Linked DNA regions of Sorangium aterium. The protein of the gene in region 2 interacts with the protein of the main gene of each other region in a pairwise test. Links are inferred from orthologs where the notes say so. Each region holds a gene or a part of one and is shown on either strand. Other genes may lie near its edges.

Region 1 (4,042 bases), on a different replicon or contig from region 2:
ATGGGCATCGAGAGCATCGCGCCGATCGTCTCCGAGATGGCGGCCGACGACCGCACGGACCTCATCGAGGCCCTCCCGGACCAGGTCAGCGGCACGCTGCTCTCCACGCTGGAGAAGGTCGACCCCGAGGCCGCGGCCGAGGTCGAGGAGCTCGCCAAGTGGCCCGAGGACAGCGCCGGCGGCCTCATGACCACCGACTACGTGTCGGTGGGCATCCACCTCAAGGTCGCCGACGTGATCGAGCGCATCCGTGCCGTCGGCGAGGACGCCGAGACCATCTACTACGTGTACATCGTCTCCGATCGCGGGCACCTCATCGGCGTCGTGTCGCTGCGCGATCTGCTGCTCGCCTCGCCGTCCGAGAGGCTCGCGGACGTGATGACCGAGAACGTCTTCGCCGTCAGCCCCGAGACCGATCAGGAAGAGGTCGCGCGGACCATGGCCAAGTACGATTTCAACGCGCTGCCCGTGCTCTCCGCGGATCGCAAGCTGCTGGGCGTCATCACCGTCGACGACGTGATGGACGTCCTCACGGAGGAGCAGTCCGAGGACATGCAGCGGCTCGGCGCGGTCGGCCCCATCGAGGACAGCTACTTCAAGACGAGCTTCTGGACGTTCATCCAGAAGCGGGCCCCGTGGCTCGCCGTGCTGTTCGTCGGCGAGTTCATGACCGGCGAGGTGCTCCGGCGTTTCGAGCACGACCTCGAGGCCGTCGCGACGCTCGCCTACTACGTGCCGCTGCTCATCTCCACGGGCGGCAACTCCGGCTCGCAGTCGTCGTCGCTCATCATCCGCGGCCTCGCCGTCGGCGATCTGCGCGTCGGCGACTGGGCGAGCGTCCTCGTCCGCGAGCTCGGCCAGGCGGTCGTGCTCGGCCTCATCCTCTCCGCCATCGGCATGCTCCGCGTCTGGCTCTGGGGCGACGGCACCGGCTTCGTCCTGACGATCGGCGCGACGCTGATGGCGATCGTCCTCATGGGCTGCACCGTCGGCGCCATGCTCCCCCTCCTCCTCCGGCGCATCGGCCTCGATCCGGCGACCAGCTCCACGCCGTTCATCGCGAGCCTCGTGGACGTCCTGGGGATCCTCCTCTACTTCACGATCGCCCGGCTCTTCCTGTCCGACCTCCTCGCGCAAGCCGGAGCGGGCGGGTGAGCGGAATCACGCGGCATTGCGCGGAACCGGGCGAAATTGGACGGCGATCGGACCGTGATCGAGCGGCGCTCGAGCGACGCCGCGCCGCCCGTGCCGAGGCCCACGCCGGTCCCGCCGCGCGGGCGCGCCGCGTGCTTTTCGGCGCGCCACGACCCTTGACGCGTCGGCCCCCATGGGGGAGTGAAGCAGGCGACGTTCGTTCAGCGCAGCGTGCGCTGAGCCCCTCCTAGGGAAGGAGTGACGATGGCCGAAGGCTTGAATCGCGTAATGCTGCTCGGCAACCTGGGCGCCGACCCAGAGCTCCGGTTCACCCAGGGAGGTCAGGCCGTCTTGAACCTGCGGCTCGCGACGACCGAGTCGTACCTGGACCGCGACAAGGTCCGGAAAGAACGGACGGACTGGCACAATGTCGTGATCTGGGGCAAGCGCGCCGAGGCCTTGGGCAAGATCCTCAGCAAGGGTTCCTCGATCTTCATCGAGGGCTCGCTCCGCACGTCGAGCTACGACGACCGGGATGGCAACAAGCGCTACAAGACCGAGGTGATCGCGAACAACGTCCTGCTGACGGGCGGGGCCCGCGGTCGCGGCGCTGCCGGTGATGACGCAGGCGCGTTCGGCGCGGATCCCGGCGGTGGCTACGGTGGTGGTGGTGGCGGTGGCTACAGCGGCGGCGGTGGCGGTGGTGGCGGCGGTTACGGTGGCGGCGGCGCCGGCGGCGGCGGAGGCCGCCCGGCGGGTGGCGGCTACAACCGCGGCGGCGGTGGTCGCCCCGCGCCGGCTGCGCAGGATCCCGGTCCTCCGCCCGACGATTTCGGCGGCGGCGGTTACGGCGGCGGCAACGACGACGACATCCCGTTCTGATCGCTCCCCCTGCCCGGCCGAGTGATCACCCCGGCGACGCCTCTCTCTTCAAACATCTCGAATACCGTCAGGCCCTCGGAGAGGGTGCTCGTCGCGCGGCGCACGCAGGGCCGTTGTCTGAGCCCATTGGACGCTTTGTCTCCGGCGTGCGCAGCGCGCCGGAGACAAAGCGTCCAAGGCGAGTTCGGCCCTGCGTGCGCCGCGCGACGAGCACCCTCTCCGAGGGCCGGGCAGTTCTCCACGAGCCCCTCTTCCCCGTCCTAGGGCCGCGGTCGCGGCCGCCGCGCCAGCAGGACGGTCACCCCCGCCGCCGCGAGCACTCCGAGCGCCGCGGTCGTGGCGACGGGCTGCTCCGCGGCGAGGAAGATCATCCGCACGACCAGCCCCGGCTCAGGCGGCGCCACGAACGTGCCCTCGAACGCGGTCGCCCCGAGCAGCGCGCCGCACCGGGCGCCCGCCCCCTGCGCAGGCTCGAGGCAGGCCAGGCTGCAGAGCGCCGCGTCGTGCTCGCTCCCGGCGAAGCCGAGCACGTGCTGCCCCCGGATCACCACCGCGCGCGCACCAGCCCTCCCGGCCCCCTCGAACGCCTGCTCGAACCGCTGCGACTGCGCGTGGATCGGCCCTGCTTCCCACCGCTCGATCGCCACCCCGAGGCCCCCCCGCACGAGCCCCGAGGCCCGATCGAGCACGAGCTCCTCCAGGCCGGTCACCCATTGCCGCGACGGGGCCGTCACGCACACGGCGCGCAGCGAGAGCCCATCCGCCTCGACGCCCCGCAGGAGCGTCACCTTCGCCCCCGGGATCGCGGAGACGTCGATCGCGGGCAGCGCCTCCTTCGGCGCCTCGCTCGCCCCGGCCGGCAACGCAAGGCGCAACCCGAGGCCCGGCGCCACGCCGTGAAGCTCAGACGCGCTCGAGCTCATCCATCAGCGCGAGCACCTCGGTCCGGATCTCGACGAGGGCCGTGCGCATCCGCTGCACCTCCTCGTGGCTCGCGCCCGCGTCCGGCGCCGGCGGCTCGATGCCGCCCTCGCGCAGCTTGCGCCGCGCGCCCGCGATCGTGAAGCGGTGCGAGTAGAGCAGCTCCTTGACCTTGAGGAGCGTCTCGACGTCGCGCCGGCTGTAGACCCGCTGCCCCTTCGCCGACTTCTGCGGGCGGATGGAGCGGAACTCCGTCTCCCAGTACCGGAGCACGTGCGGCTCGACCCCCACGATGCCGGCCACCTCGCCGATCCGGTAGTACAGCTTCGCCGGAAGCTGCGCGCGCACCGCCAAGCGGTCTACTCCTCGGCCGCCGAGGCCGTCTCACGCGGGTTGAGGACCTGCTTCAAGATCTGGCTCGCCTTGAAGTTCAGGACCCGGCGCTCCGTGATGAGGATGGGGTCGCCGGTCTGCGGGTTGCGGCCCTGCCGCTGGCGCTTGTCGCGCAGCACGAAGTTGCCGAATCCAGAGATCTTGATCTTCTCCCCGCGCCCCAGGGTTTCCTTCATGGTCTCGAACACGAGGTCCACCAGATCGGCAGATTCCTTCTTCGAGAACCCCCCAAGGCGGGAGTAGACCGCCTGAACGATTTCGGCTTTCGTCATGACACCCCCATCGCCCTTGCAGAAGGGGGGACGCGCCGCAACCCCTGAAGACCGTTCAGGAAGCCGCGTGCGGTCCCCCGACCGGCCTGGAGGGCAGAATGCCAGCCTGCGTCGGTGAGGTCTAGGGGGTTACGCAGGCTTCGCCCGATGTACACCAGGCACGCTTCGTGGAGCCCCCCGGGCAGCGCGGCGCTCGGAGCGGACCCGCGACGACACGAGCAGCGCCCCACACCTCGCACCCTCGAGCCGGCGGCCAGGGATCCGGCAGGCCCACCGGCGCGACCGCGGGCGCTGGCTGGGCTCGGCGGCGACGATCCGCTCAGACGGCAAGATCGCCGAGGTGGCGTTCCTTCGTCGACTGCCGGGACCAGGCGCCCACGACGGCCGCCTCGCTCGGCCGCGCGTCGCTCCAGCCGACGACCGGCGCGCTCGAGGTCGCA
Region 2 (4,375 bases):
GCGCGCTTTCTCGGCGAACTCGGCGTAAGTGAGCCCGTGCAGCTGCCGGAGCACGCGAATGGCCCGACCGACCTCCTTGGGAAGCTCATCGCTCATGGCCGGCGCAGCCTATCAACTCCCGCCGCGGCCGGAAAAGGACGATCGCACGTTTCTCCCTGCATTCACGCGAAACGCGCGTCGATGACCGTTACTTACTATAACTGATTCAGCTCCTCCAAGAGCGCCCGGGAGTGCGAGTTCTCGCGCTTCTCGATCGCTATGTCGGTGAGGAGGGGCGCTTGGCCGCCGCTCGGATCGAGGCGCGGTCAGCGATGCGATGGTCGCGTCGGTTGCGTCGGTTGCGTCGGTTGCGTCGGTCGCGTCGGTTGCAGCCGCTGGGCGCTTCTGTCATTCCTGGCGCGTTCGCTGGCAGGATGTGCGCTGTATCGAGCGCGTGTCTCGGCCCCTTCGGGGGACGGCAAGGGGTTCGATGATCCGTCTGGAGCTTTCAGGAGAGCACACCCGGCTGCACTCGACGCTGTGCGCCCAGTGCCCGCAAGGCCCCGCGGGGTGCTGCGTCAGCCCGCCCGAGCTCGACTGGACGGACATCGGGCGCATCGTCTCCCTCGACGGCCGTGCCTGGCTGCTCGAGCAGATCGCCGCCGGCAACCTGCTCCCCGTGAGCCGCGGACTCGATCTCCGGCGCGTGCGGAAGCGGGAGGAGCGCACGGCCCCGCGGCAGTCGAAGTGCGTCTATCACGGCGCGCGCGGCTGCACCGTCCCCGCCGAGCGGCGCGCCGCGACATGCAATTACTTCCTCTGCGAGGACGCCTTCGCCGAGCGCACGGACGGCCAGATGGATCCTGCGTCCGCCGAGAGCCGCCGGGCGCACGCGCTCCTCCGGGACGTCTACGGCCGCTGGGACCGTGAGCTCGCCGAGGCGGTCGCCTCCCGCCCGGAAGGGCCGACGTGGGACGCGGCGTTCCTCGACTGGCTGGGCGCGGAGTTCGAGCGGCTCTCGCGCGCGTCGCGCGACGAGCTCGGCGAGCTCACCGCGCCCGGCCTCACCCCGCCCGGCGTCACCTCGCCTGGATAGAGAGCGCCTCAGGCGCAGCGAGCGCGCCCGTTTCCCCGCGGATCGCCCGTCACAGCATGGCGACCGGATCCACGTCGATCATCACCCGGGCGTTCCGATCAAGGCCATCCCTTATCAGCCCGGCCAGCGCCGCGAGCGCCCCCCGGAGCGGACCGCGCTCCCGCGCCCTCAGGAGCACCCGGAACCGGTAGCGCCCGCGCAGGCGCGCGATCGGCGCCGCCGACGGGCCGAGCACCTCGACGCGCCGGGCGACCCCTTCGGGGCAGGTGCGGGCGTGGGCCGCGAGCTTCGCCGCAGCGCCGCGCCCCACGCCCTCGTCGACCGCGTCGATCCGGAGCAGCGCGAGGCGCGTGGCGGGCGGATAACCCACCTCCTCGCGGTCGCGGATCTCCCGCTCGAGGAAGCCAGGCACGTCGTGCGCCGCGGCGAACGCGATGGCCGGGTGCTCGGGGTTGCGCGTCTGGATGAGCACCCGGCCGGGGCGGTCGCGCCGCCCCGCACGCCCGGCCACCTGCACGAGCAGCTGGAAGCCGCGCTCGGCCGCGCGGAAGTCGGGCAGCCCGAGCGCGGCGTCGGCGTTCACCACGCCGACCAGGGTCACGTTGGGCAGGTCATGGCCCTTCGTGACCATCTGCGTGCCGACCAGGATGTCGATCTTGCCCTCGCGCATCCTCGCGAGGATCGCCTGCGAGCGATCCTTGCCGGCGACGTCGCGATCGAGGCGCGCCACGCGCGCCTCCGGGAACGAGCCCGCGATCGTGGCCTCGAGCCGCTCGGTGCCGAGCCCCTCGAGCAGCAGGTTCCGCGCGCCGCACGAGCCGCAGCGGTCCGGCAGCGGCCCCGCATAGTCGCAGTAGTGGCAGCGCAGCCGCCCCCCCTCCGGCCGCTCCTCGAGCGGCGCCGCCGGCGCGGGCGCGCCGGCCGGCGAGGGCGGGCGCGCGTCGCGGCGCCGCCCGCGGTGGTACGTCAGCGCGACCGAGCAGGCGTCGCACGTGGTCAGCGTCCCGCACGAGCCGCAGACGACGCTCGGGGCGAAGCCGCGGCGGTTCAGGAAGAGGATCGCCTGCTCCTTCGCCGCGAGCGTCTTCTCGAGCGCGCGGTGCAGCGGCAGGGAGATCAGCGGATCGCCCGAGGGGCCGGCGCCGAAGCGGCGGAGATCGACGAGGGAGACCTCGGGGAGGCTGGCCTCGCGGTGCGCGCGGTCCGGCAGGCGCAGCTCGGCGAGCTTGCCGCGGCGCACGAGCGCGACGGACTCGATGGAAGGCGTCGCGGAGCCGAGCACGCACACCGCCCCCGCGCGGTGGGCGCGGAGCAGCGCCATGTCGCGCGCGTGGTAGCGCACGCCCTCCTCCTGCTTGAACGAGCCGTCGTGCTCCTCATCGACGAGGATGAGGCCGAGGTCCGGCACCGGCGCGAACAGCGCGGAGCGCGCCCCGATGGCGACGCGCACCTTGCCGACGTGGAGGCTCGCCCACATCGCGTGGCGGTCGGCGTCGCTCAGCCCGCTGTGCAGCACGGCGAGCTCGTCGCCGAAGCGGGCGCGGAAGCGCGCGACGAGCTGCGGGGTGAGGGCGATCTCCGGCACCATGACGAGCGCGCCGCGGCCCCGCTCGAGGCAGCTCTTGATGGCGCGCAGGTACACCTCGGTCTTGCCGGAGCCGGTCACGCCGAAGAGGAGGAACGCGCTCGGCCGCGGCTCCTGGGCGATGCGCCGCGGCTCCTGGTGGGTGCTCGCGGGGTGCTCCCCTCCCCCGGGCGGCGCGGACAGCGCCGCGAGCGCCGCGTCGATGCGCTCCGCGGCCTCGGCCTGCGCCGCGTTGAGCTCGGGGGGCACGTCGCGCTCCTCGGCGCGGCGGAAGAACGGGTCGCGCGGCGGCTCGCGCTCGTCCAGGGTGACGAGGTTGCGCTCGGCGAGCTTCTTCAGTGCGCTGCGCGCGTTGCCGAAGCGCTCCTCGATCCGCGCGACCGGCTGCTCGCCGTTCGCGCGGAGCAGCGCGAGCACCGCCGCGGCCTGCCCGCGGAGCGTGCCGGGCTCCTCGACCACGTCGGTCGCGCTCGCGTACGCGACCTTGCGGCCGCCGACCTGCTTGGCGCGGCCGAGGTCGAGGACGCCGTCGAGCTCCCCCTGGGCCTTGAGCGCGCGCACCTGCTCGCGCTCGATCGCCGGCAGCGCGAGGCGGAGCACCTCGCCGATCGGCGCGAAGTAGTAGGCGGCGAGCTCCTGCAGGAAGGCGAGCAGCTCCGCTGGCAGCGCCGGGCGCGCGTCGACGAGCGCCGCGAGCGGCTTGATCTTCGACGGATCGATGGCCGCGCTGCGCTCGCTGACGGCGAGCACCACGCCCAGCAGCTTGCGCCGATGGAACTCGCAGAGGACGCGCGCCCCCGGTCGCACCTCGCCGGCGAGCGCGGCAGGGACCTCGTAGGTGAAGGCCTGCGAGAGCGGGACGGGCACCGCGACGTCGGCGAGGAGGGGCATCGCTCCGGGAGGGCCGCGCGCGGCGCGGCACGGGCGAGATACCAGAGAACGCCGCCCAGGACGAGGAACGCAGGGCATGCGCGCGGGCACCCGCCCTGGGCGCAAAAGGAAAGAGTCCAAAAAAAAAGCGCCGCCGGGGCCTCGGGGGGGGGAAGGCCGCGCCGGCAGCGCTGGCCGGACATAGAGCACCGTCCATGCCATCCGCGCGATTCGCGATCCGAACGTATTTCACTCCAGATGGGTCGCTCGCTGATTTCGAACCTGAAATTTCTGTAGAGCACCCTTGCAGAAGCGAACTGTGCGGCCAGCTCGGGCGTCGCAGACGCACGCACCGCGGGAGGGGATGGGAACGCCCTACCCGCTCCGCGGGGTCCGCCGATTGCTCGGGATCCGGTCAGGGGTTCACCGCTGGACGGTCGGCGGGGCGGGCGCCATGCGCTGGAAATCTGCGCAGCCACGCGCCTCGGAGGAGGGGACATGATCGGAACCGCAGTCTTGGGGGGAATCGAGGAGCAGGACTGGATCGACCAGATCGCCGACCCGCTTCAGCGCGGGATCCAGTCCGTGCTGAGGCGCGCGCCCACGGTCGCCAAGGTGCTGCATGGCGAGTTCCTCGGGCACCCCTTGCACCCGGTGCTTGTGACCATCCCCATCGGCGCCTGGTCCTGCGCGCTGGTGCTCGATCTCGCCGGCATCGGCCGCAGGCGGCGCTTCCATCGGGGAGCGGACGCGACCGTGGCCATCGGCCTCGGCGGGGCGCTCGTGGCCACCTTCGCCGGGCTCGCCGACTGGAGCACCACCCTCGGCCCCGCGAAGCGGATCGG

The links. Proteins that work in one complex are often made in the same cells at the same time.
Region 1: the proteins of priA (region 2) and POL72_RS16500 interact in binary tests that used the Escherichia coli proteins (3 or more experiments, as listed by UniProt). The link is inferred for Sorangium aterium from one-to-one orthologs.

What each region holds. Positions count from the first base shown.
Region 1 is NZ_JAQNDK010000002.1:426,001-430,042, reverse strand. Bases 450-3,207 are described here. They hold POL72_RS16500 (single-stranded DNA-binding protein), read left to right. Parts: upstream 450-1,398; coding sequence 1,399-2,016; downstream 2,017-3,207. Other genes in these bases: POL72_RS16490 (MerR family transcriptional regulator), read right to left, coding at 2,920-3,207; POL72_RS16495 (hypothetical protein), read right to left, coding at 2,277-2,939; mgtE (magnesium transporter), read left to right, coding at 450-1,155. In the rest of the region: more of mgtE, read left to right, coding at 1-449; more of POL72_RS16490, read right to left, coding at 3,208-3,285; POL72_RS16485 (integration host factor subunit alpha), read right to left, coding at 3,297-3,602; POL72_RS16480 (glycosyltransferase family 2 protein), read right to left, coding at 3,922-4,042. UniProt on the Escherichia coli protein: Plays an important role in DNA replication, recombination and repair. Binds to ssDNA and to an array of partner proteins to recruit them to their sites of action during DNA metabolism. Acts as a sliding platform that migrates on DNA via reptation.
Region 2 is NZ_JAQNDK010000007.1:226,377-230,751, reverse strand. Bases 839-3,929 are described here. They hold priA (replication restart helicase PriA), read right to left. Parts: upstream 3,552-3,929; coding sequence 1,125-3,551; downstream 839-1,124. Other genes in these bases: POL72_RS48750 (hypothetical protein), read left to right, coding at 839-1,075. Outside these bases: POL72_RS48755 (helix-turn-helix domain-containing protein), read right to left, coding at 1-96; more of POL72_RS48750, read left to right, coding at 470-838; POL72_RS48740 (DUF2231 domain-containing protein), read left to right, coding at 4,029-4,375.